One region of the Flintibacter porci genome, then DNA from elsewhere that is predicted to be linked to it. Evidence: predicted binding sites of a transcription regulator. Region 1 holds the regulator's gene; the other holds the start of a gene.
What was found. Region 1 encodes HrcA, which represses chaperone genes, less so after heat shock. Its sites were predicted from a motif close to TGTTAGCACTCNNNNNNNNNGAGTGCTAACA; they were not measured.
Positions count from the first base shown of each region.

Region 2: the regulator HrcA is predicted to act here: its motif matches at 5,389-5,419, upstream of ACEVJL_RS10175 (Hsp20/alpha crystallin family protein).

Region 1 is NZ_JBHEVB010000001.1:110,319-121,712, reverse strand. Features, by position in the region: gene ACEVJL_RS00540 (shikimate kinase) at 1-815, shown strand, start outside; gene aroQ (type II 3-dehydroquinate dehydratase) at 812-1,243, shown strand; gene hrcA (heat-inducible transcriptional repressor HrcA) at 1,412-2,473, shown strand; gene grpE (nucleotide exchange factor GrpE) at 2,489-3,073, shown strand; gene dnaK (molecular chaperone DnaK) at 3,270-5,129, shown strand; gene dnaJ (molecular chaperone DnaJ) at 5,251-6,414, shown strand; gene ACEVJL_RS00510 (hypothetical protein) at 6,690-7,358, shown strand; gene ACEVJL_RS00505 (MBL fold metallo-hydrolase) at 7,424-8,266, opposite strand; gene ACEVJL_RS00500 (MATE family efflux transporter) at 8,282-9,670, opposite strand; gene ACEVJL_RS00495 (cysteine desulfurase family protein) at 9,699-10,835, opposite strand; gene ACEVJL_RS00490 (hypothetical protein) at 11,020-11,394, shown strand, end outside.
Region 2 is NZ_JBHEVB010000008.1:30,659-42,052, reverse strand. Features, by position in the region: gene ileS (isoleucine--tRNA ligase) at 1-230, shown strand, start outside; gene ACEVJL_RS10185 (NAD(P)/FAD-dependent oxidoreductase) at 430-1,329, shown strand; gene clpB (ATP-dependent chaperone ClpB) at 2,050-4,680, opposite strand; gene ACEVJL_RS10175 (Hsp20/alpha crystallin family protein) at 4,838-5,263, opposite strand; gene ACEVJL_RS10170 (2-hydroxyacid dehydrogenase) at 5,536-6,495, shown strand; gene ACEVJL_RS10165 (amidohydrolase) at 7,264-8,853, opposite strand; gene ACEVJL_RS10160 (amino acid ABC transporter ATP-binding protein) at 9,135-9,920, opposite strand; gene ACEVJL_RS10155 (amino acid ABC transporter permease) at 9,936-10,688, opposite strand; gene ACEVJL_RS10150 (transporter substrate-binding domain-containing protein) at 10,789-11,394, opposite strand, start outside.

The sequences.
Region 1 (11,394 bases):
TCGTTACCATCTCCCGTTCCGGGGAGAATAACTATCAGAATCTGGACCGCCACGCCGATGCCCAGATCATCGTCAACGCCACGCCGGTGGGGATGTACCCAAACAACGGAGTTTCCCCTGTGGATTTGGACCAGTTCCCCCAGTGTGAGGGTGTCTTTGATCTCATTTACAACCCGTCTAAAACCCAGCTGCTCCTCCAGGCACAGCACCGGGGGCTCATCTGGGGCAACGGCCTGGGGATGCTGGTGGCTCAGGCCAAAGCGGCCTCCGAGCGGTTCCAGGGCAAAAAGCTGCCCGACGAACTGGTGGCCAACATTACTGCCAAGCTGGAGCGGGAGACGAAAAACATCCTCCTCATCGGCATGCCCGGCTGCGGCAAGACCACGGTGGGCAAAGCATTGGCCCAGCGGCTGGGCCGCCCTCTGGCCGATGTGGACGAGAAGATAATAGAAGAGGCGGGCTGCTCCATCCCCCACATCTTTGCCAGCGAAGGGGAGGAGGGGTTCCGGGTCCGGGAACACCGGGCTCTGGCTCAGATCGCCAAGGAGTCCGGCCAGGTCATCTCCGCCGGAGGAGGCATCGTGACCCGGCCGGAGAACCGGGACAGAATGGAGGAGAACTCCGTGGTGGTCTGGCTGCGCCGGGACCTGGATAAGCTGCCCACTGACGGCCGGCCTGTCTCCCAAAGCGTGCCCCGGGAGGAGCTCTACCGCCGCCGGGCGCCCCTCTATGAGGCTATGGCCCAGGTGACGGTGGACAACAACGGCACGGTGGAGGACACCGTGGACGAGATCATCAGGAGGGTGATGGGATGAAAATTCTGGTCATCAACGGCCCCAACCTCAACATGCTGGGCATTCGGGAGCCGGACATCTATGGCAAGCAGGACTTTGCCGCCCTGGAGGCCTTTATCCGCCAGGCGGCAGACGAGTGCGGTGCTCAGGTGGAGCTCTTCCAGTCCAACCATGAGGGGGCCATTGTGGATAAAATCCAGTGGGCCTACGGGAAGATGGACGGCATCGTTATTAACCCCGCCGCCTATACCCACACCAGCGTGGCCATTTTGGACGCCCTGAAGGCGGTGGGCCTGCCCGCCGTGGAGGTCCACCTGTCCGATGTGAATGCCCGGGAGGAATTCCGGCACATCTCCTATGCAGGGATGGCCTGTGAGAAGTCCTTTATCGGCATGGGCTTTGAAGGGTACCGGGCCGCCATTCAATATCTGACTGGGAAACAACGGTAAGTCAAATTAGCAGTATCCCGGCATTTCTGCAAAGAAATGCCGGGCTTTTTTTGTTTAAAATAAATTCATAAAGTACCTATTGACAATCTTGCAGGTGGGTGGTACATTATCTTTAGCACTCAGGGAGAATGAGTGCTAAAACATAGAATGAGAAATGGAGGCGAGAGTATGGAGCTGACCAATCGAAAAAAGCGAATCCTGCGGGCCATTGTTGAGATCTATATCTCCACCGCGGAACCGGTAGGTTCCAAGGCCGTGGCAGAGCAGGCCGGACTGGACATCTCCACCGCCACCATACGAAATGAGATGGCCGACCTCACCGAACTGGGCTATCTGGAGCAGCCCCACACCTCGGCCGGACGGATTCCGTCCCCCATGGGCTACCGGCTCTACGTCAACGAGCTCATGGGTGAGCACCAGCTGACCATGCAGGAGACCCAGCGCATCAACGACGCGCTGAACCTGAAAATGGAGGAGCTGGACCGGGTCATCGACCGGGCGGGCAAGGTGCTCTCCCAGATCAGCGACTACCCCGTCTTTACCATGGCCCAGCCCAAGCAGCGGGTGACGGTGAAGCGGTACGACCTGCTGATGGTAGAGGAAAACGCCTTTATCGCTGTGGTGATGACCGACAACTCGGTGGTGCGCAACAAGCTCATCCACCTGTCCGATGAGCTCTCCGACACCCAGCTGCAGTTGCTGTCCACCGTTTTGAACAGCTCCTTTGTAGGTCTGACCGTGGAGGAAATGGAACAGGCTCTGGACAAGATGGAGACCCGTTCCGCACCCGGGGCATTCAACCTGATCTCCATGGTAGTGCAGTACGCCATCGAGGTGCTTCAGGAGCAGCGCAGCCAGACCATTCACACTTCGGGGATCACCCATCTGCTGGAACACCCTGAGTACCGCAGTCTGGACAAGGCCAAGCCTCTGATGACCTACCTGGCGGAAAACCAGGAGGGGTCCAAGCTGCCGGTATCCATGGAGAACGGCCAGAATATGAATATTCTCATCGGGCCGGAAAACGTCAGCGAGGCGCTGAAGGATACCAGCGTGGTCATGGCCAGCTATGACATTGGAGATAATATGCGGGGCGTCATCGGGGTGGTAGGACCCACCCGGATGGACTACGCCAAGGTGACCGCCCGCTTGTCCTATTTCGCCGACAGCCTGACCCGGATGTTCGGCAAGGGGGAACTTCCCCCCGGCGACGGGAACGACCAGGAATAGGAGGAACATTAGTTCATGAGCAAGAAAGAAAATAAGGCGGAGCAGACCGCTCCGGAGCAGCAGGAGCCGGTGGAGCAGCAGGCTGAGGTTCAGACCGAACCCCAGGCCGAGCAGACCCAGCCCCAGGGCGAGGCTCAGAGCGAGAGCGCCGATCCCCTCCTCACTGAGCTGGAGTCCCTGAAGGATCAGGTGGCCCAGCAGGAGGACAAATACCTGCGCCTGGCCGCCGAATACGACAACTACCGCCGCCGTACCGCCAAGGAGAAGGACTCCATCTGGAACGACGCCAAAGCGGATGCGGCTGTGGCCTTCCTGCCGGTGTACGACAATCTGGAACGGGCACTCAAGCAGGAGACCGCCGACGAGGCCTTTAAGAAGGGCGTGGAGATGACCATGACCCAGCTCAAGACCGTGCTGGAAAAGCTGGGCATCACCGAGATCCCCGCTCTGGGAGAGACCTTCGATCCCAACCTGCACAATGCCGTGATGCATGTGGAGGATGAGAACTTCGGCGAGAACACCGTCTGCGACGTGTTCCAGGCCGGCTTCCAGCTGGGCGACAAGGTCATCCGGTTTGCCATGGTAAAGGTGGCTAACTGATACGAAGCGCGGAGGATAGACGCGCAGGGGAGCTTGGAGCGCAGCGAGGGCGAGCGCAGGGCCGCAGGGCGGCCCGGAGACCAGCCCGAGACGGAGCGAAAGCGACCCGGCCGCGCGTCCAATCCGCAGCGTGACAATATAAACCTTATAAAATTTGTAAACAACAATCTTTTCATATATTAGGAGGAAACACATTATGTCCAAGATCATTGGTATTGACTTAGGTACGACTAACAGCTGCGTGGCGGTTATGGAGGGCGGCGACGCCGTCGTTATCCCCAACGCCGAAGGCAACCGCACCACTCCCTCTGTGGTGGCTTTTTCCAAGGACGGCGAGCGTATGGTGGGCCAGGTGGCCAAGCGCCAGGCTATCACCAACCCCGACCGCACCGTTATCTCCATCAAGCGTGAGATGGGCACCGACTACAAGGTGGACATCGACGGCAAGAAGTACACTCCCCAGGAGATCAGCGCCATGATCCTTCAGAAGCTGAAGGCTGACGCCGAGGCCTATCTGGGCCAGACCGTCTCCGAGGCCGTCATCACCGTCCCCGCTTACTTCACCGATGCTCAGCGTCAGGCCACCAAGGACGCCGGCAAGATCGCCGGCCTGGAGGTCAAGCGTATCATCAACGAGCCCACCGCTGCCGCTCTGGCCTACGGTGTGGATAAGGAGACCGCTCAGAAGGTCATGGTGTACGACCTGGGCGGCGGCACCTTCGACGTGTCCATCCTGGACATCGACGACGGCGTCATCGAGGTTCTGGCCACCGCCGGTAACAACCGTCTGGGCGGCGATGACTTCGATAAGTGCGTGATGGACTGGATGGCTGCTGAGTTCAAGAAGGCCGAGGGCATCGACCTGACCGGCGACAAGGTTGCCATGCAGCGCCTGAAGGAGGCCGCTGAGAAGGCTAAGATCGAGCTGTCCGGCGTCACCTCCACCAACATCAACCTGCCCTATATCACCGCCGACGCCACCGGCCCCAAGCACCTGGATCTGACTCTGAGCCGTGCCAAGTTTGACCAGCTCACCGCTCACCTGGTAGAGGCCACTGCCGGTCCTGTGCGCCAGGCCATGGGCGATGCCGGTCTGAGCGGCAACGACATCTCCAAGGTCCTGATGGTGGGCGGCTCCAGCCGTATCCCCGCGGTTCAGGAGATGGTCAAGAAGCTCACCGGTAAGGAAGGCTTCAAGGGCATCAACCCCGACGAGTGCGTGGCTCTGGGCGCGGCCCTGCAGGGCGGCGTGTTCACCGGCGACGTGAAGGACCTGCTGCTGCTGGACGTCACCCCCCTGTCCCTGGGCATTGAGACCATGGGCGGCGTGATGACCAAGCTCATTGAGCGCAACACCACCATCCCCGTGAAGAAGAGCCAGACCTTCACCACCGCCGCGGACAACCAGACCTCCGTTGAGGTCCACGTGCTCCAGGGCGAGCGTGAGATGGCTCAGTACAACAAGACTTTGGGCCGCTTCAATCTGGACGGAATCGCTCCCGCCCGCCGCGGCGTGCCTCAGATCGAGGTTACCTTCGACATCGACGCCAACGGCATTGTGAACGTGTCCGCCAAGGACCTGGGCACCGGCAAGGAGCAGCACATCACCATCACCTCCTCCACCAACATGTCCAAGGACGACATCGATAAGGCTGTGCGTGAGGCTGAGCAGTTTGCCGCCGAGGACAAGAAGCAGCGCGAGGCTGCCGATACCCGCAACCAGGCCGACCAGATGGTCTTCCAGACCGAGAAGGCCCTGGAGGAGATGGGCGGCAAGATGGACGCCGGCGACCGCTCCAACATCGAGAGCGATCTGGGCAAGCTGAAGGAGACCCTGAAGGGCTCCGACACCGAGGCCATCAAGAACGCCACCGAGGAGCTGCAGAAGGCTTTCTACGCCGTCAGCGAGAAGCTCTACCAGCAGCAGGGCGGCCAGGCTGGTCCCGGCCCTGACATGGGCGGCGCCAACTTCGGCGGCGGCCAGGCCGGCGGCAGCAACGGCGGCGATGACGTAGTGGACGCGGATTACACCGTGGTGGATGACGACAAAAAATAATTCCCATATGTAACGGCCGCGTAGGCGGGGCTATGCCCCGCCTGCGCGCCCTTGTGTCTGCATCCAATTAGAGAGGAAACGAAGGATCACACCGTTTTTCTCAGAAACAGAGGTGAACCATATGCCAGAACAGAAACGAGATTATTACGAGGTGCTGGGCGTAAGCAAAGGCGCCTCCGACGATGAGATTAAAAAGGCCTACCGGAAGCTGGCTAAAAAATATCACCCCGACATGAACCCCGGCGACAAGGAGGCAGAGGCCAAGTTCAAGGAAGTGAACGAGGCTTACAGCGTCCTGTCCGACGAGCAGAAGCGTGCCCGGTATGACCAGTTTGGCCATGCGGGAGTAGACCCCAACTATGGCGCAGGCGGTCCCGGCGGCGGCTTCGGCGGCTTTGACATGGGGGATATTGACCTGGGCGATATCTTCGGCTCCTTCTTTGGCGGCGGTGGGTTCGGCGGCTTTGGCGGCGGCGGAGCCCGGCGTAACGGTCCCCAGAAGGGGGAGAGCCTGCGGGCCAACCTGACCATTACCTTTGAAGAGGCCGCCTTCGGCTGCGAGAAGGAGATCAACCTCAACCGCACCGAGGAGTGCGACGAATGCCACGGCTCCGGCTGCCAGCCGGGCACCACTGCCGAGACCTGTCCCGACTGCCGGGGCACCGGCGTGGTCCGGGTGCAGCAGCGTACCGGCGGCTTCGCCTTCTCCAGCACCGCGGCCTGTACCCGCTGCCGGGGCACCGGAAAAATTATCCACAGTCCCTGTAAGAGCTGTGGGGGCAGCGGCAGCGTGAAGAAGAGCAAGCGCATCACCGTTACCATCCCCGCTGGCATTGACGACGGCCAGGCCGTCTCCCTGCGGGGCCAGGGCAACGCGGGCAAAAACGGCGGCCCCGCCGGCGACCTCATTGTGGGCGTGCGGGTCAAGCCCCATCCTCAGTTCCGCCGCGACGGCACCACCGTGCTCTATGAGCAGCCGGTGACCTTCTTCCAGGCGGCCATGGGCGCCGAGCTGGAGATCCCCACCATTGACGGCAAGGTGAAGTACACCCTGCCCGCCGGAACCCAGACCGGCACCACCTTCCGCTTGCGGGGCAAGGGTATCCCCGAGCTGCGGGGCCGGGGCCGGGGTGACCAGTATGTCACCATCCGGGTCCAGGTGCCCACCTCCATGAACGCCGAGCAGAAGGAGGCCCTGCGGGCCTTTGCTCAGGCCATGGGGGAGAATGTGCCGGAAGAGAGCGGCCTGAAGGGATTTTTTGATAAGCACAAGAAGAAAAAATAAGGTCTGGCCATCGACCGGACATTTGAAAGCGCCTTTCTCCAGACGGGTGTGGACCGCGGGGAGGGCGCTTTTTTGTAATTATGAACATTTTTTTAACACAATGCAAACAATGAGGGGAAATTCTTGACGGGACAGGCGTTCGTTTCGTACAATACTCTCTAGCCAAGATGACGTATTCCATGCTCAGACCAAAACCAGAGAAGCCGGAGATCTGGCTTTTCTTTGTGTACTGCTGTTGTGGGTGCAGATCCATTTACATAAAAAGGAGCCAACGTATGAAGAATCTGCCCATGATCTTATGTGCCGGGGCGCTGCTGCTGACCTTGGGAGGCTGTCACGCGCAGTCCGGTGTGCAGAGCGTCCAGAGCGCCGACGGGAACCAATCCAGCAGCCTGGACAGCTCGGTAAATCAGCACCAGGGCCAGGATGCCCAGGTGGATACCGCGCAGTCCCAGCCGGAAGAGAAGTCCAGCCAGGGAGAAGAGGCACAGATGGTGACGCTCTATATTGGTATGGACGACCAATTTCAGCAGTACCAGGAGCCCTACGAGGGTACGCTGAATGAACAGGGCATGGTCCCGGCGGAGGGCGTAGTGGCCGAGATGGCCCAGCTCACCGGCTGGAACCTGGACCTAGCAGGGGGGATCACCACCGGGAAAGGCGGGATCACTGTCAGCTTTGGGGAGACCTGTGCCCTCTTCTCCGGACCGCCTCAGGAGCAGAAGGAGGAGTTCCACGTCTATGACAGCTACCAGCTGGACCAGACCATTCTGGACAGCGTGAAGAAGACCCTGCAGAACTGGGCGGTAGTCCCGGGTCAGGGCGATCCGGACAGCGTGGACGTCTACTACTGCGGGCCGGACGGGAAGGATCTGGTGCTCATCAACTCCGGATGGACCATCTCCTCCACCCAGCCCTATGAGCAGTTTCCACAGGGGAATTAAATCATGTGCAAAAAAACGCGGCGTGCTTTTATAAAAGGCACGCCGCGTGTGATGTTTATAGGAACTTACAGGGAGAAGGTCAACCCGCAGGTAAGGGGTACCAAAGCGTCCCCCAGTTCCTCCCGGAGCAGAGCCAGGGCGGTCTCACCGGTACAGTGGCCGGTGTATACCCGCCGTACTCCCTGCTCTTTCAGTGCCCGGGCAACTTGGCCGGGGTACTCAGGGGGACAGTTGAGGCCGGAGAGGGTGCTGGTGCTGAACATGTGCAGGCCGCCCACCACCGTGGTGACCTGCCGGTTCAGGGCCTCCTGTACCCCCTGGACGATGTTGACGATGCCCCCGTGGGAGCAGGAGTTAAAGACCACCAGGCCGTCCTCCCCCTCCAGCACCAGGGAGTGCTCATGGACGAAGTCGTCCTGGACAAACTGGTCGGGACCCAGCTTGCGCAGCAGATTGGTTTCCCGGCTGGCGAAGGGACCACCGTGGACGGTCTCAGGTACCAGCCACATACCGGGAACAGGCTGGCGCACCCCCTCTCCGCAGTCAAAGCGGTCCGGGTGGCCCTCCCAGATGTCCCGGTGGATACCGATGAAGCGGGGAGAGCCAGTGGAGGTGGAGAAGTAGGGACCGCCGGCCTGAGGCCGTGCGTACACCTTGCAGGTGGGATTTTCCTCCAAAAAGTAGCGCAGACCGTCTGCATGGTCGAAGTGGCCGTGGGAGAGGACGGCCAGGTCCACCTGCTTGAGGTCTACCCCCAGAGCCTGGGCATTTTGGGCGAAGGCCTGGGAACAGCCGGCGTCCAGCAGGATGTTATGCTCCCGGTACTGGATATACAGGGACAGGCCGTGCTCCGGGGTGAGCCCGCTGTCTTGCGGGGCAGTGTTTTCTACCAAGACGGTTACCTTCATGGGGATGCGCTCCTTTCATTCAATGGTCTGGGGACGGGTGAGATCGTGGATCCACTTGCCGGTGCGCAGACGAACCACGCCGGCGATACATTTGACCAGCTGCTCGGTACTCATGGCCAGGTAGACCCACAGGATATTGAGCTGGAGCACCAGCCCGGCCAGGGCGGCCAGAGGAATGGCGCACAGCCACAGGGGACACAGGTCGATCATGGTGGCCACCTTCACATCGCCGCCGCCCCGGAGGACGCCTACGATGTTGCAGTTGTTAAAGTCCCGCATGGGCATGATGCAGGCCTGGACCGTCATCATAATGGTGGCGGCAGAGCAGGCCGCGGGGGAGAGGTGGAACAGGGGGAAGAACCAGGTCGGGGCGGACAGATGGGTGAAGGCCAGCAGACCGGCTCCCAGGATGGTACCTCCCGCCGCCGCCAGGGTGTTAAGGGCCAGTCCCACCTGATAGACGGTGTCCGAGCGGCCCGCGCCGATCTCCCGGCCGATGATAATGGAGGCGGTGCCCGAGATGCCGAAGGCCACCACCATACACAGCTTTTCTACGTTGCCGGCAATGGTATAGGCGGCCAGAATTTCCGTGCTGCCCGCCATGTGGCCCATGATGGTGGGGAAGATGGCGGTGCCCAGACCCCACATGGTCTCGTTGCACACCACGGGGGAGCCGTAGCGGATAAACTGCTTGACGGTCCTCAGGCCCGGGCGCAGCAGCAGACCCAGGTCCAGGCGGAACACCCGGGAGCGCCGGGCGTGTACCACCACAATGACGATCTCCACCACCCGGGCGATGAGGGTGGCGATGGCCGCGCCGGTGACGCCCAGGGCGGGAGCGCCCAGCTTGCCGAAGATGAGCACCCAGTTTAAAAAGGTGTTGGTGCCCATGGAGGCGGCCAGAATGTACATACCGATGCCGGGGCGCTCCATGCTGCGCCAGGCGGCCACATAGACCAGGGTGACGCCGTTGAGCACATAGGATAGGCCAATGATCCGCCCGTAGTCTGCCGCCAGCAGGATGACCTCCCGCTGGTTGCCAAATAGGCTCAAAAAGGGCACGGGGATGAGCAGCAGCACCAGGGCAAAGGTGATGGATACCAGGTTCACGGCCCACAGGGCCACGCCAACCACCCGGTTGATGGACTGCCGGTCCTGGCGGCCCCAGTACTGGCTGATGAGCACCGCCGAGCCGCTCTGTACGCCAAAGAAGAACAGCTGCATGACAAACAGGGGGATGTTGGCCAGGGTGACGGCCGCCATAGGCACCTCACCCAGCATGCCCACCATGAAGGTGTCGGCCATGGCTAGGGTGCTGGTAATGAGGTTTTGCAGAATGATGGGCACTGCCAGACCGCCCACCCGGCGGTAGAAGCCGGGGCCGCGGCGCAGGTAGGAAAACATGGGGGTGGAACCTCCTTGAATGTGGTGATTAGGACAAGCTGGTAAATAGCTGCTCCTGGGCGGCCTTCAGACCTTCCAGCAGGGCGTCAATGTCCTGGGGTGTGGTGTCGTAGGAAAAGCTGATGCGCAGCACGCCGTCCAGCTCCTTTTTGGGCAGCTTCAGGGCGGCATACACGTGGCTGGGCTTTCCCTTGTGGCAGGCGGAGCCGGAGGAGACGCAAATGCCCCGGTCGCTGAGAAAGCGCACGATGACCTCGCTCTTATAGCCGGGGAGGGTGATGGGCAGAATGTGGGGGGCCTGTCCCTGGAGGACCACCTTAGCGCCGGGGACCTCCTGGGGCAGACGGCGGGCCAGGTCGGCTTTCAGAGCGGCCATGTGCTCCAGGTCAGCGGCCAGAGTGGCCTTGCCCGCCTGGGCGGCGGCGGCAAAGGCGGCGATCTGGGCGGTAGCCTCGGTGCCCGAGCGCAGTCCCTCCTCCTGTCCACCACCCCGGATGAGGGGAGGGAAGCGCAGTCCCTTGCGGATGTACAGGGCGCCCACACCCTTGGGAGCGTGGATCTTGTGGCCGCTGATGGTGAGCAGGTCCACGCCCAGCGCTTTGGGGGTAAAGGGCACCTTCAAAAATCCCTGGACCGCGTCGCAGTGCAGCAGGGCCGGGGAGCCTGCGGCACGGATGGCCTTGGCGGTCTCGGCTACCGGCTGGAGGGTGCCCAGCTCGTTATTGACCAGCATCATGGATACCAGCACTGTGTCTGGGCGCAGGGCGGCCTTCACGTCCTCCATGGACACTTGGCCGTCGGCGTTGGGGGCGAGGTAGGTGACCTCATAGCCCTCCCGCTCCAGCGCCCGGCAGGGCTCCAGCACGGCGGAGTGCTCGATGGCGGTGGTGATGATGTGCTTGCCCTTGCGGCGGCCAAGCTCCACCGCGCCGCGGATGGCCCAGTTGTCTCCCTCGCTGCCGCAGGAGGTAAAATAGAGCTCCTCCGGGGCGCAGCCCAGAGCTTTCGCTACCTGGGCGCGGTGCTCCTTCACCCCGGCGGCAGCCTGGCTGCCCAGGGCGTAGCGGGAGGAGGGGTTGCCCCACCCCTCGGTCATGGCCTGCACCGCGGCCTGTACCGCCTCCGGACGTACCGGCGTGGTGGCCGCGTTATCTAAATAGTGCATGAAATTCACCTCGTAAGATATGGAAAAAGTAAGAATATTCTATGGCCTGGAGCGGGGAAAGTCAAGGCATTCCAGCCCTGCTCCCCTTGCAAAGAAAAGCCGGATTGTATTATAATAAAAATCGGATTTGGAAACGAAAACTGGTCGGGATCTGGGAACTCCCGGGTCGGGAGGAGGAGCCCCCTTGTCACGTGGAAAAAACGCAGCCCGGTGGGCCGTTTTGGCCGTTTTTCTGGCCGCCTGCCTGTATATCGCCTGGAAGGTTCCTTACACTCACGACGACTGGGACTGGGGCCTGCCCGTGGGGGTGGAGCGGCTGGTGACCGCGGGGCTCAACAGCCGCTATGGGGGCACCGCTCTGGTGCTGGCCATGACCCGCTCGCAGCTCATGAAAACGCTGGTGATGGGCGCAGGTATGTTCCTGGTCCCGTGGCTGGCGGCCCGCCTGACCACAGAAGATGCGGGGGAGCGAGCCGTATGGACCGCGGCCGGGGGTGCAGCCCTGTTTTCCATGCCCATGGTATCCTGGCAGCAGATCTTTGGCTGGGTGTCCGCCTTT
Region 2 (11,394 bases), on a different contig from region 1:
AGCTGACTGTTCCTGCCGAGGACGCCTTCCTGGCCGAGATGGACGAGGAGTATTTGGCTGACCTGTTCATCGTTTCCCAGGTCCATGTCACCGTGGGCGAGGCCCTGGCCGTTCAGGTCTCTGAGGCCAAGGGCGAGAAGTGCGAGCGCTGCTGGAAGCACCACGTCAAGGTGGGCTCCGACGCTAACCATCCCACCCTCTGCCCCCGCTGCGCCCAACTTTTTTCGTGAAAAAAGTTGGCAAAAAAGCTTTCTGCAAAGCTTCGCTTTGCCTCTGCGCCCGTAAGTAAGATTTCAGGTAGGAGTGACGTTCTGCGTCGCTCCTACCTTTTTTCTTGTTAGCCTATATTTAAAAGTTTTCCACATTATCTGGCCTTTTTGTGGAAAGTAAAGTAGAATAGAGAAAAACGGAAGGAAATGAGGTGCCGTGATGACCGATGTAATTGTGGTGGGAGGCGGCCCGGCCGGACTCACCGCCGGGCTGTACCTGGCCCGGGCGGGGCGCAGCGTGCTGGTGCTGGAGGAGAGCACCCCCGGCGGACAGATCAACTTCTCCCCCCTTGTGGAAAACTATCCCGGTCTGCCCCGGGTGGCGGGCAGCGAGCTGGGTGACACCCTGGCCCAGCAGGCCCAGGATCTGGGCGCTCAGCTGGAGTATGAGAGCGTCACCGCCGTGACGCCTCTGGAGGATGGTTTCCAGGTGGACACCGACTGCGGCAGCCATACCTGCAAGGGGCTGATTCTTGCCACCGGTGTGCGCCACCGTCCCCTGGGTCTTCCCGGTGAGGAGGATTTGGTAGGTCAGGGCATCTCCTACTGCGCCGTGTGCGACGGACCCTTCTGTAAGGGCAGGCCCGTGGCCGTAGTGGGCGGCGGCGACACCGCCCTCCAGGACGCCCTGTTTTTGGCCCAGCTGTGTCCTCAGGTGACCCTCATCCACCGCCGGGACCAGTTCCGGGGCGCTCAGCGGCTGGTGGATCAGGTTCTCGCCTGCCCCAATATTCGGTGCCTTATGGACAGCACGGTGGAGGCCCTGGACCAGGCAGACGGACAGCTCACCGGCATCCAGGTAAAGAACAAGATCACCGGAGAGACCACCGCTCTGGCGGTGGACAACCTGTTTGTGGCGGTGGGGCGGCAGCCTCAAAACCAGCTCTTTGCCGACCTGGTGGAGCTGGACGAGGCGGGGTATATCCGCTCTTCCGACTGCCGCACCAGCCGGCCCGGGGTGTATGCCGCTGGAGATTGCCGGACTAAAGATGTGCGGCAGCTGACTACTGCCGTCAGCGACGGCACGGTAGCCGCCCTGCTTTTCTTGGAAGAAACATAATCTATAAAGGGAAAATGTGCCTTTCTGAGCGATCAGAAAGGCACGAAAGAATCGCCGGGGGACGCCTTCGATGAGCGCCTACGCGTAGCGGGCGCTCATAGGCGGCTTTCCCCCGGTCCCCCGTTTACGAGAGTGTGTCCCTTCGGCTGGTCAATTCGTTCCGGCGGCCTAAGCTTTGACCGTGCGCCTTTCTACTCTCGGCCCACTGGGGCCTACCGCTTTGAAATTTGCCGTTCCGGTAGTTCTATCCAACACCGCCTACCCCCTGCCTACTTGTTTGGTGCGTGCGTGGTCGGATGGACCAACTACCCTGGCTTTGCCAGAGTAGGCGATGTCATCTCAACTGCACATCTCCTAAATTTTTGCTTTGTAGGCCCCAGTGGGCCGAGGCAAGTGGTATCACAGAACTTGTCTTTGCCCGCCGGAAGATCACTGCCAAGAAATCAGGAGTGTGTCCCCCGTAACCGGGGGTCTGGGGGGCAGATGACTGTGAGCGCCCGCTGCGCGAAGGCGCTCACCGGAATCAACCCCCAGCGCGTCTTTAGTTCCTTTCTGCGCGTACAGAAAGGAACCCGCCCCGCAGGGCGGAGCCGAATCAATACAAAAAAGGTAGGAGCGACGGAAAACGTCACTCCTACCTTCCATTTTATTACGGGCGCAGAGGCGAAACGAAGTTTCGCAGGAAGCTTTTTTGCCTACTTTTTTCTCGAAAAAAGTAGGTTACAGGTCGATTACTTCGCCGGAGAGAACTTCCCGGCCATCCACGACCAGCTCGCCGTCCCGGTAGTCCACGGTCAGGCGCTGACCGCTCTCCACCTGATCGGCAATGATCTTCCGGCTGATGAGGGTCTCCACGGTGTGCTGGAGGTACCGGCGCAGAGGACGGGCGCCGTAGATAGGATCGTAGGCACTGTCGATGATGAAGTCCTTGGCAGCGGGGGTGAGCTCCACCGTGAGCTGCTTGTCGCTGAGGCGGCGGTTGATGTCGGCCACCAACAGGTCGATGATGTGGGTGACATTGTCTTTGGTCAGAGGCTTGTAGAAGACGATCTCATCCAGACGGTTGAGGAACTCAGGCCGGAAGGAGCGCTTCAGGAGCTCGTTGACCTGATCCCGAGCCTCCTGGGAGATCTCACCGTTCTCATCGATGCCGTCCAGCAGGAACTGGCTGCCCAGGTTAGAGGTCAGAATGATAATGGTGTTCTTAAAGTCCACGGTACGGCCCTGGCTGTCGGTGATGCGGCCATCGTCCAGCACCTGCAGCAGGATGTTGAACACATCGGGGTGGGCCTTCTCCACCTCATCAAAGAGGATGACGCTGTAAGGCTTACGCCGTACCGCCTCGGTGAGCTGGCCGCCCTCCTCGTAGCCCACATATCCCGGAGGGGCGCCGATCAGACGAGAGACGGAGAACTTCTCCATGTACTCGGACATATCGATACGAACCAGATTCTTTTCGCTGTCGAACAGAGCCTCGGCCAGAGTCTTGGCCAGCTCGGTCTTGCCGACACCGGTGGGACCCAGGAACAGGAAGGAGCCGATGGGCTTGTTGGGGTCGGCGATGCCGGAGCGGCTTCTCAAAATGGCCTCGCTGACAAGGCGCACCGCCTCGTCTTGGCCCACCACACGCTGGTGGAGGATGTCCTCCAGGTGGAGCAGCTTCTCCCGCTCGCCCTCCATCAGACGGGCCACGGGAATGCCGGTCCAACGCTCGATGATGCGGGCGATCTCCTCCTCGGTGACCTTGTCCCGCAGCAGAGAGCGCTGCTTGCCCTCGTTGGCGATCTGCTCCTCCGCCTCCAGGGCCTTTTTCAGCTCGGGGATCTTGCCGTACTGGAGCTCGGCGGCCTTATTGAGGTCGTACTCCCGCTGGGCCTTCTCCAACTGGGCGTTGGCGGCCTCCAACTCCTCGCGGAGCTTCTGGACCTTGCCGATGGCGTTCTTCTCGTTGTCCCACTGGGCCTTCTTGGCGTTGAACTCCTCCCGCATGTCGGAGAGTTCCTTCTGGATCTCTGCCAGGTGCTCCTGGGAGATCTTGTCGGTCTCCTTTTTCAGAGCGGCCTCCTCAATCTCATGCTGGATGATCTTGCGCTGGATGATATCCAGCTCGGTGGGCATGGAGTCCATCTCGGTGCGGATCATGGCGCAGGCCTCATCCACCAGGTCGATGGCCTTATCGGGGAGGAACCGGTCGGTGATATAACGGTTCGAGAGGGTTGCGGCGGCGATGATGGCGCCGTCGGTGATCTTCACGCCGTGGTAGACCTCGTAGCGCTCTTTCAGGCCACGGAGAATGGCAATGGCGTCCTCCACGGAGGGCTCATTGACCATAACAGGCTGGAACCGGCGCTCCAGAGCGGCGTCCTTCTCAATATACTGGCGGTACTCGTTGAGGGTGGTGGCGCCGATGCAGTGCAGCTCGCCGCGGGCCAGCATGGGCTTGAGCAGGTTGCCTGCGTCCATGGAGCCCTCGGTCTTGCCGGCACCCACAATGGTGTGCAGCTCGTCGATGAAGAGGATGATGCGGCCCTCGCTCTTTTTGACCTCGTTCAAAACGGCCTTCAGCCGCTCCTCAAATTCGCCCCGGTATTTGGCGCCTGCAATGAGGGAGCCCATATCCAGGGAGAAGATGGTCTTGTCCTTCAGGCTGGCGGGCACATCGCCCTTGACGATCCGCTGGGCCAGGCCCTCGGCGATGGCGGTCTTGCCGACGCCGGGCTCGCCGATGAGGACGGGGTTATTTTTGCTCTTCCGGCTCAAAATCCGGATGACGTTACGGATTTCGTCGTCCCGGCCGATGACGGGGTCCAGCTTGTTCTGGCGAGCACGGTCCACCAGGTCGGTGCCGTACTTTTTCAGGGCATCATAGGTCTCCTCCGGGTTGTCGGAGGTGACACGCTGGTTGCCGCGGACGCTGGCTAGGGCCTGCATGACCTTCTCTTTCGTCACGTTATAAGTGCAGAACAGCTCCTTCAAATTGGAGTTAGGCCGCTCCATCAGACCGAGGAGCAGATGCTCCACGGAGATATACTCGTCCTTCATGGCGGAGGCCTGCTCCTGGGCGGCGGTGAGGGCGCGGTCCACATCCTGGGCCACGTACACCTTGTCGGCCTCCCGGCTGCCGCCGGACACCTTGGGCAGCTTGTTCACCAGGTCGGCGGCGGCAGCCTGGAAGCTGGGCACCGTCATGCCCATGGCGGTGAGCAGCTGGGGAATAAAGCCCTGCTCGTCGCTGACCAGAGCCAACAGCAGGTGCTCCTGCTCGATCTGCTGGTTGCCGTGGGCCTGGGCGATGTCCTGAGCCCCCTGGATGGCGGCCAGAGACTTCTGGGTAAACTGATTCATATTCATAGTAAGAAACCCTCCTTTTCATGGGGTTTGATGTTTTGGAAAATTAGCACTCTTATAAACTAAGTGCTAAGTGAATGATAGACCAAGTTTTTGAAAAATGCAAGAGAAAGTTTGAAAAAAGGGCGGGTAATTTACCCGCCCTTTCAGAGAGTCGCTGTTACTCGATGGCGATCTTCCGGCTCTGGGGGATCACCTCGCCCTGCTTGGGCAGGGTCAGCTTCAGCACGCCGTTATCATAGGCGGCGGTGATGTTTTCCTCCTGGATGCCGGAGACGTCAAAGGAGCGCTGGTAGCTGCCGCAGCGGCGCTCCCGGCACAGGTACTTGCCCTCCTCCTTCTTTTCGGAGGTCTCCTGGTGCTTGGCGGTGATGGTGAGAACGCCGTCCTGCAGGTGCAGGTCGATGTCGCCCTTATTAAAGCCGGGCAGATCAGCCTCCAGCAGGTAGTGGTCGCCCTTGTCCTGGATGTCGGTGCGGAAGGCGGGCAGCTGGCGCTGGCTGGCGGGGAACATGGAACGCTCAAATTCATCAAACAGGTCGTTGAAGCTGTTGCTCATACGTCCAAAGGGAATCATGCTATACATAATCAAAACTCCTTTCGGCCCAATGGGGAGCGGTTTGTATTTGCTCCCGGGCCCTTCTGAACTTTGACTTTAGTATAGTGCCCAATTATGAACAGTTCTTGCAAACATTGTGTCTAAATTGTAAATTCTAGCACTCTAGATATGAGAGTGCTAATTTTGGAGAGACGGCCTTGCCCCAAAAAGTGGAGGCTGATATAATGAAACAGAAGAAAACCGCCCTGTGGGCGGATTCCCATGTATAAATATAAAAGGAGGAACCCCATTGAAGATCCTTGTGTACGGCCCCAAGGCCCGACTTTGCCGCCCAGCTGGGAGCAGAGCTGGTATTCTGCACTCTGGACCAGTCGCCCCGCCAGGCGGCGGCGGAAAACCCGGACGCCCAGGTGCTCTTTGACGACCCCATTGTGGACGTGGGCCGGGAGATCATCGACCTGCTGCCTAACCTGAAGCTCATCCAGTCGGAGGGCGTGGCCTTCAACCGCATTGACCTGGAGGCGGCCCGGGAAAAGGGGATCTTCGTGTGCAACAACAAGGGCTGCAACGCCGACTCCGTGGCCGAACACACCGTCATGCTCATGCTCATGGCCCTGCGCCACGGCATCACCGGCCACAATGCGGTGAAGGCCGGCCTCCAGGTGAAGATGAAAGAGGCGGTCATGGCCTCGGGCAGCCCGGAGCTGGGAGAGCAGACCGTGGGCCTGGTAGGCTTCGGCGACATCGCTCAGGCCACCGCCCGGCGGCTCAAGCCCTTTGGCTGCAAGATGTACTATTACAGTCTCCACCGCCGTTCCCCCGAGGTGGAGGCCGATTTCTGGGTGGAATACCTGCCCCTGGAGGAGTTGGCTGCCACCTGCGACATCCTCTCCCTCCACTGCGCCGTTAACGACCAGACCCGGAACATGGTGAACGCCGACTTGGTCGCCAAGATGAAGCCGGGTATCATTCTGGTGAACACCGCCCGGGGCGACCTGGTGGACAATCTGGCGGTGCGCCAGGGCCTGATCGATGGGCGCATCGGCGGCATCGCTATGGACACCCTGGCTCCCGAGCCCACCCCCGCTGACCACCCCTTGGTGGATCTGCCCGCGGAGATCGCCGACCGGGCGATCTACTCCCCCCACCTGGGCGGCAACACCGGCGGTTCCTTCCGCCGGGCGCATAACAATATGTGGAACAATGTGAAGCTTATCCAGGAGGGCAAGCGGCCTAATTTTGTGGTAAATGGGCTGTAATCATTCTTTTTAGAAGCAAAACCGCAGTCGGAGTAAACCGGCTACGGTTTTTTGTTTGGGGGAACCCTTGTTCCTTTTTGCTTGCCCAAAAAGGAACCAAAAAGGCACCAGGGGGCTTCCTTCGATGAACACCTGGCTTGCGCCGGTGTTCATAGGCGTCGCCCCCTGGACCCCCGTTTACGGGGGACGCCCTCCTGAGGATTTGGCATTTGCGTCCGGCGGCTCCGAATACAAGACCTTGCATTCTTCTTGCCCCGGGCCTTAGGCCCTACCAGACGGAAATTTAAGGTGTTCGCGCTGTACGGACACCGCCTACTCTGGCAGAACCGTGGCAGCCGGGCAATCGATGACGGCCGCACCAAACAGGTAGGCAGGCACCAGGCGGTGTATGATAGAAGCAACCCTTCACATATTTTGATGGCAAAAGGGCCTAAGGCCCGGGAGTAGAGGGGGGCACGGTCAAAACTTAGACCGCCGGAAGATACGAAAAACCCAAAGGGACACGCTCCCGTAACAGGGGGTCCGGGGGCCGACTCCCCCTGTCAGGGGGAGATGGCCCGAAGGGCCAGAGGGGGTAGGGACAAGGTGACTGTGAGCGCCCGCTGCGCGTAGGCGCTCACCGGAACCGTCCCCCGGAGGCGTTCAAGGTGAATTGCCCCGGAGGGGCAAGAGAGGGTGGCCTGGGCCATTGGTTACTTTGCCGCCGCGGGCAAAGTAACATCCGTCTGCTACCCTGCCCCGCAGGGCGGAACCCTCTCTCATAAGATTTTATATTTTCTTCGCAAAAACAGTCTTTCCCGCCAAAACCGTCTCAAAAACAGGAACTTTCGGCAGCTCCTGGGGAGAAACCGCAAACAAATCTCCATCCAGAATCACCAGATCCCCCTGCATCCCGGGCATCAGCCGCCCACGAACCTCCTCGTCCCGGCTCGCCCAGGCCGCCCGGGAGGTAAACAGGCTCAGTCCCTCCTCCAGAGACAGGGCCTGCTCCGGCAGGTAGGTGCGCTTCCCCGCACGGTCCTGGCGGGTGACGGCGGCGCGGAGGTTGTCCAGCACGTCAAAGGGTTCCACCGGGCAGTCGGAGCCACCGCTCACGGCCAGTCCCAGCTCCAGCATGGAGCGCCAGTTGTAGCACTCCCGGGCGCGCTTCTCCCCCACCCGCTGGGTAATGATGCCCATGTCCTCTTCAATAAAAATGGGCTGGATATAGGCCTGGAGGCCCAGAGCTTTCATCCGCGCCAGCAGAGCGGCATCGGTGATCTGGGCGTGGACTGCCCCGTGGCGGGCCTGAGGCCAGGGGTCCCGGGCCTGGACCGCTTCCACCGCCTGGCACAGCTGCTCCAAAGCCCCGTCCCCGATAACGTGGACGGCCACGTCCATCCGGGCTGTGTGGGCGGCCTCCACCAGCTGCTCCAGCTCGCTGGGCGTGTAGATGGCCATGCCCTTCCACTCCGGGTCGTCTGCATACCCCTCTCGAAGCAGGGCGGTGCGGGCGCCCAGAGAGCCGTCCTGGAGGAGTTTCCTCGGCCCGGTACGGAAGAGACTCTCCCGGTCCTGGGGATCCGACCGGACCGAAAGGAAGCGCTCAAAATCCGATGGAGCAAGCAGACACTGCTCGTATACCCGCAGCGTCAATTCTCCGTCCTGTTCCATCTCCCGGAACAAGCGGACCAGACGCACCGGGTCCATACCGGGCAGCACCTGGAGGTCGTCGGAGTGGACGCAGGTGAGGCCCTTGGCGTTGGCATCGGCTTGGCCTCTCCGGGTGAGGGACTTGACCTCTTCATCGGAGAGAGGGGGCACCACCTGCATGTAGAGGCGCATGGCCTCCTCCCGCAGCAGGCCCTGCTCAAAGTCTACCTTTTCCAGAACAGACTCCTCCACTCCGGTAAGAGTTTTCAGCCGCTCCAGCATGGGGGTGTTGCAGGCGGCCACGTGGGCGCAGCAGCGCAGCAGGCATACCGGAACTTCCCGGGAAATCTGATCCAGGTCGGCCCGGGTGGGCATGCGCTCCTCGGCCAGAGTCTCCTGGTTCCAGCCCATGCCCAGCAGATAAGAGGCCCCAGTCTGGGCCAGCTTGTCCCGCCCGCGGCGGATCATCTCTTGGATGGAAGGGACCCCTGCCAGAGGCAGGCTGTCCTGAAACAGAGCGTAGAGCAGCAGGTGCATGTGGGTGTCATGGAAACCGGGGAGCACCTGACGGCCCTCCAGGTCGGTTTTCTCGTCCCAGGGGAGTGCCAGGGCGTCCCGGTCGCTGCCCACAAAGACGATGGTGCCATCTTCTACGCCAATGGCCTGCTGCCGGTCTTTGCCGGGAACCATGGTGTCCACCTTGCCGTGATACCAGAGTCTGCGCATGAGAACTCCTCCATTTTCTTTTCTTAAACATATGATACGGCACGTTCCGCCAAAAATCCACCTGCTTTTTTCTTTCCGGCGGGAAATGCGGGCGGATGATATCCGCCCCTATGGGGTGCGGGAAAGCATAACAGGCCGATGGGGACATCGGCCCCTACAGAACAAAAAAAGCGGGAGCGACGCAGAACATCGCTCCCACAAACAGGTTGCTTACAGTCACAGAGGGGAAACGAAGTTTCCCAGAAAGTTCTTTTGCGTACTTTTCTTTCAAGAAAAGTACGTCAATTCTCGGAGTAGCGGGACAGGAACTGGCGGGTGCGCTCCTCCCGGGGATGCTCGATGACCTGCCGGGCCGGTCCTTTCTCCACGATGACGCCGCCGTCCATAAACATAACCTCGTCGGCCACATCCCGGGCAAAGGCCATCTCGTGGGTGACGATAATCATGGTGGTCTTCTGCTCGGCCAGGGAGCGAATCACTTTCAATACCTCCCCGGTGAGCTCCGGGTCCAGAGCGGAGGTGGGCTCGTCAAAGCACAGGATGTCGGGCTTCAGGGCCAGGGCGCGGGCGATGGCCACACGCTGCTGCTGTCCACCGGAGAGCTGACTGGGGTAGTGGTCGGCCCGGTCACTCAGGCCCATTTTGGCCAGCAGCTCCCGGCCCTCGGCCTGGATCTCCTCCAGAATGGCCTTCTTATTCTGCTTATATTCCGGCAGTTCCTGGCTGAGCAGCTCTTTGGCCAGGGTAACATTTTGCAGCGCCGTGTACTGGGGGAACAGGTTGAAGGACTGGAACACCAGACCAAAGTGGAGGCGCTTTTTCCGTATCTCGGTTTCCCGCTGAGTGGCAGGATCGCTGGCATCAAAAAGTACCGAGCCATTGACAGATATGGTCCCCTGGTTGGGTGTCTCCAAAAAGTTGAGGCAGCGCAGCAGAGTGGTTTTGCCGGAGCCGGAGGAGCCGATAATGGCCAGGGTCTGTCCCTGCTCCAGGGAGAAGCTGATGTCCTCCAATACCCGGGTGGGACCGAAATGCTTTTCAATATTGCATACGTCCAAAATTGCCATATTCGGTCCTCCTCATCACTGAAAGAATTCCATTTTCTTCTCCAGCTGGCCCAGCAACAACGTGACCACGCCGCTGAAGATCAGGTAGTACACAGCGGTAAAGAACAGGGGCCACACCAGGCCGGCGATGCCGGAGTTGCCCTTCATGAAAGACTCGCCCATCCAGATGACTTCCTGCAAAGCAATGACCCGGGCCAGGGAGGTATCCTTTACCAGGGTGATGATCTCGTTGGACATGGGAGGGACGATGCGCTTGATCATCTGCAGCAGGGTAATGTGGCGGAAGATCTGGAGCTTGGTCATGCCCAGCACCTGGCCCGCCTCCTGCTGGCCCTTGGGAACGCCCTGGATACCGCCCCGGTAGATCTCGGAGAAGTAGCAGGCGTAGTTAATGATAAAGGCCACGCACACGGCCAGCATCCGGCCTGACTCTCCGCTGGGCCAGCTGAACCACTTCTGCATACCGGGTACGTAGAACAGGGCAATGATCTGCAGCACCAGGGGGGTGCCGCGGATGATCCACACCAGCAGCCGGCATACCAGGCTGATGGGCTGCAGCCCCAGCAGCCAGTTGAGCAGGGGAGACATGCCGGGCTTCCGGAGAAACCCCAGCGGCGCCCAGCGGTTCATGGAACCGAAGCTGATGATAAGGCCCAGGGGCAGGGCTCCGATGAGGGTGATAAAGAACAGCTGCAGCGTCTTGAGAAAGCCGCTGTTCAGCGCCGCAAGCACAGTTTGGAATGTGCTGGAGGTGAAAAATTCGATCATGGTATCGTCCTCTCCGGGTGATGATGGTGGGGCAAAAGCCGCCGAAAGGCAGAGCGCGCATAAGACGCGCTCTGCCTCAGGTATGACTATGGGGAAGGAATCACTCCAGGATCACAGCATCCTGAAGGCCGTAGGTGGTGGCAGTCTCCAGCACGGTTCCGTCGGCCACCTTCTCAGCCCAGAAGGTATTGAAGGCGTCTACCAGGTCGGAGCCCTGGCGGAAGCCTACGCCGTACTCCTCAGACTCCAGACCCTGGGCGTCGTTGAGGTTGAGGCTGTAAACCAGGTCGGCATAGCTGGTGCCCTCGCCGGTCATCTCGGCGGCCATCAGCACGTCGATGACGGCGGCGTCAGAAGTGCCCGCGGAGACCTCCATCAGAGCGTTGGACTGAGCCTGGACGGGAACGGTGGTGGCGCCCAGAGCCAGGGCGGCATCCTCGCCGGCGGAGCCGGACTCCACGGCGATGTTCAGGCCCTCCAGAGAGGTGAGACCCTCGAAGTCAGCGGCCTTGTCGGCGGCATAAATCAGGGTCTGGTAGTTGGTGCAGTAGGGAACGGAGGTGCCCATAGCGGCCATGACGTCGTCGCTGAGGGTCATGCCGTTCCACACGCAGTCGATGGCCTTGGAGTTGAGCTCCTCCACCTTGTAATCCCAGGTGATCTCCTGGAACTCCACATTGACACCCAGGCTCTCGGCAAAGGCCTT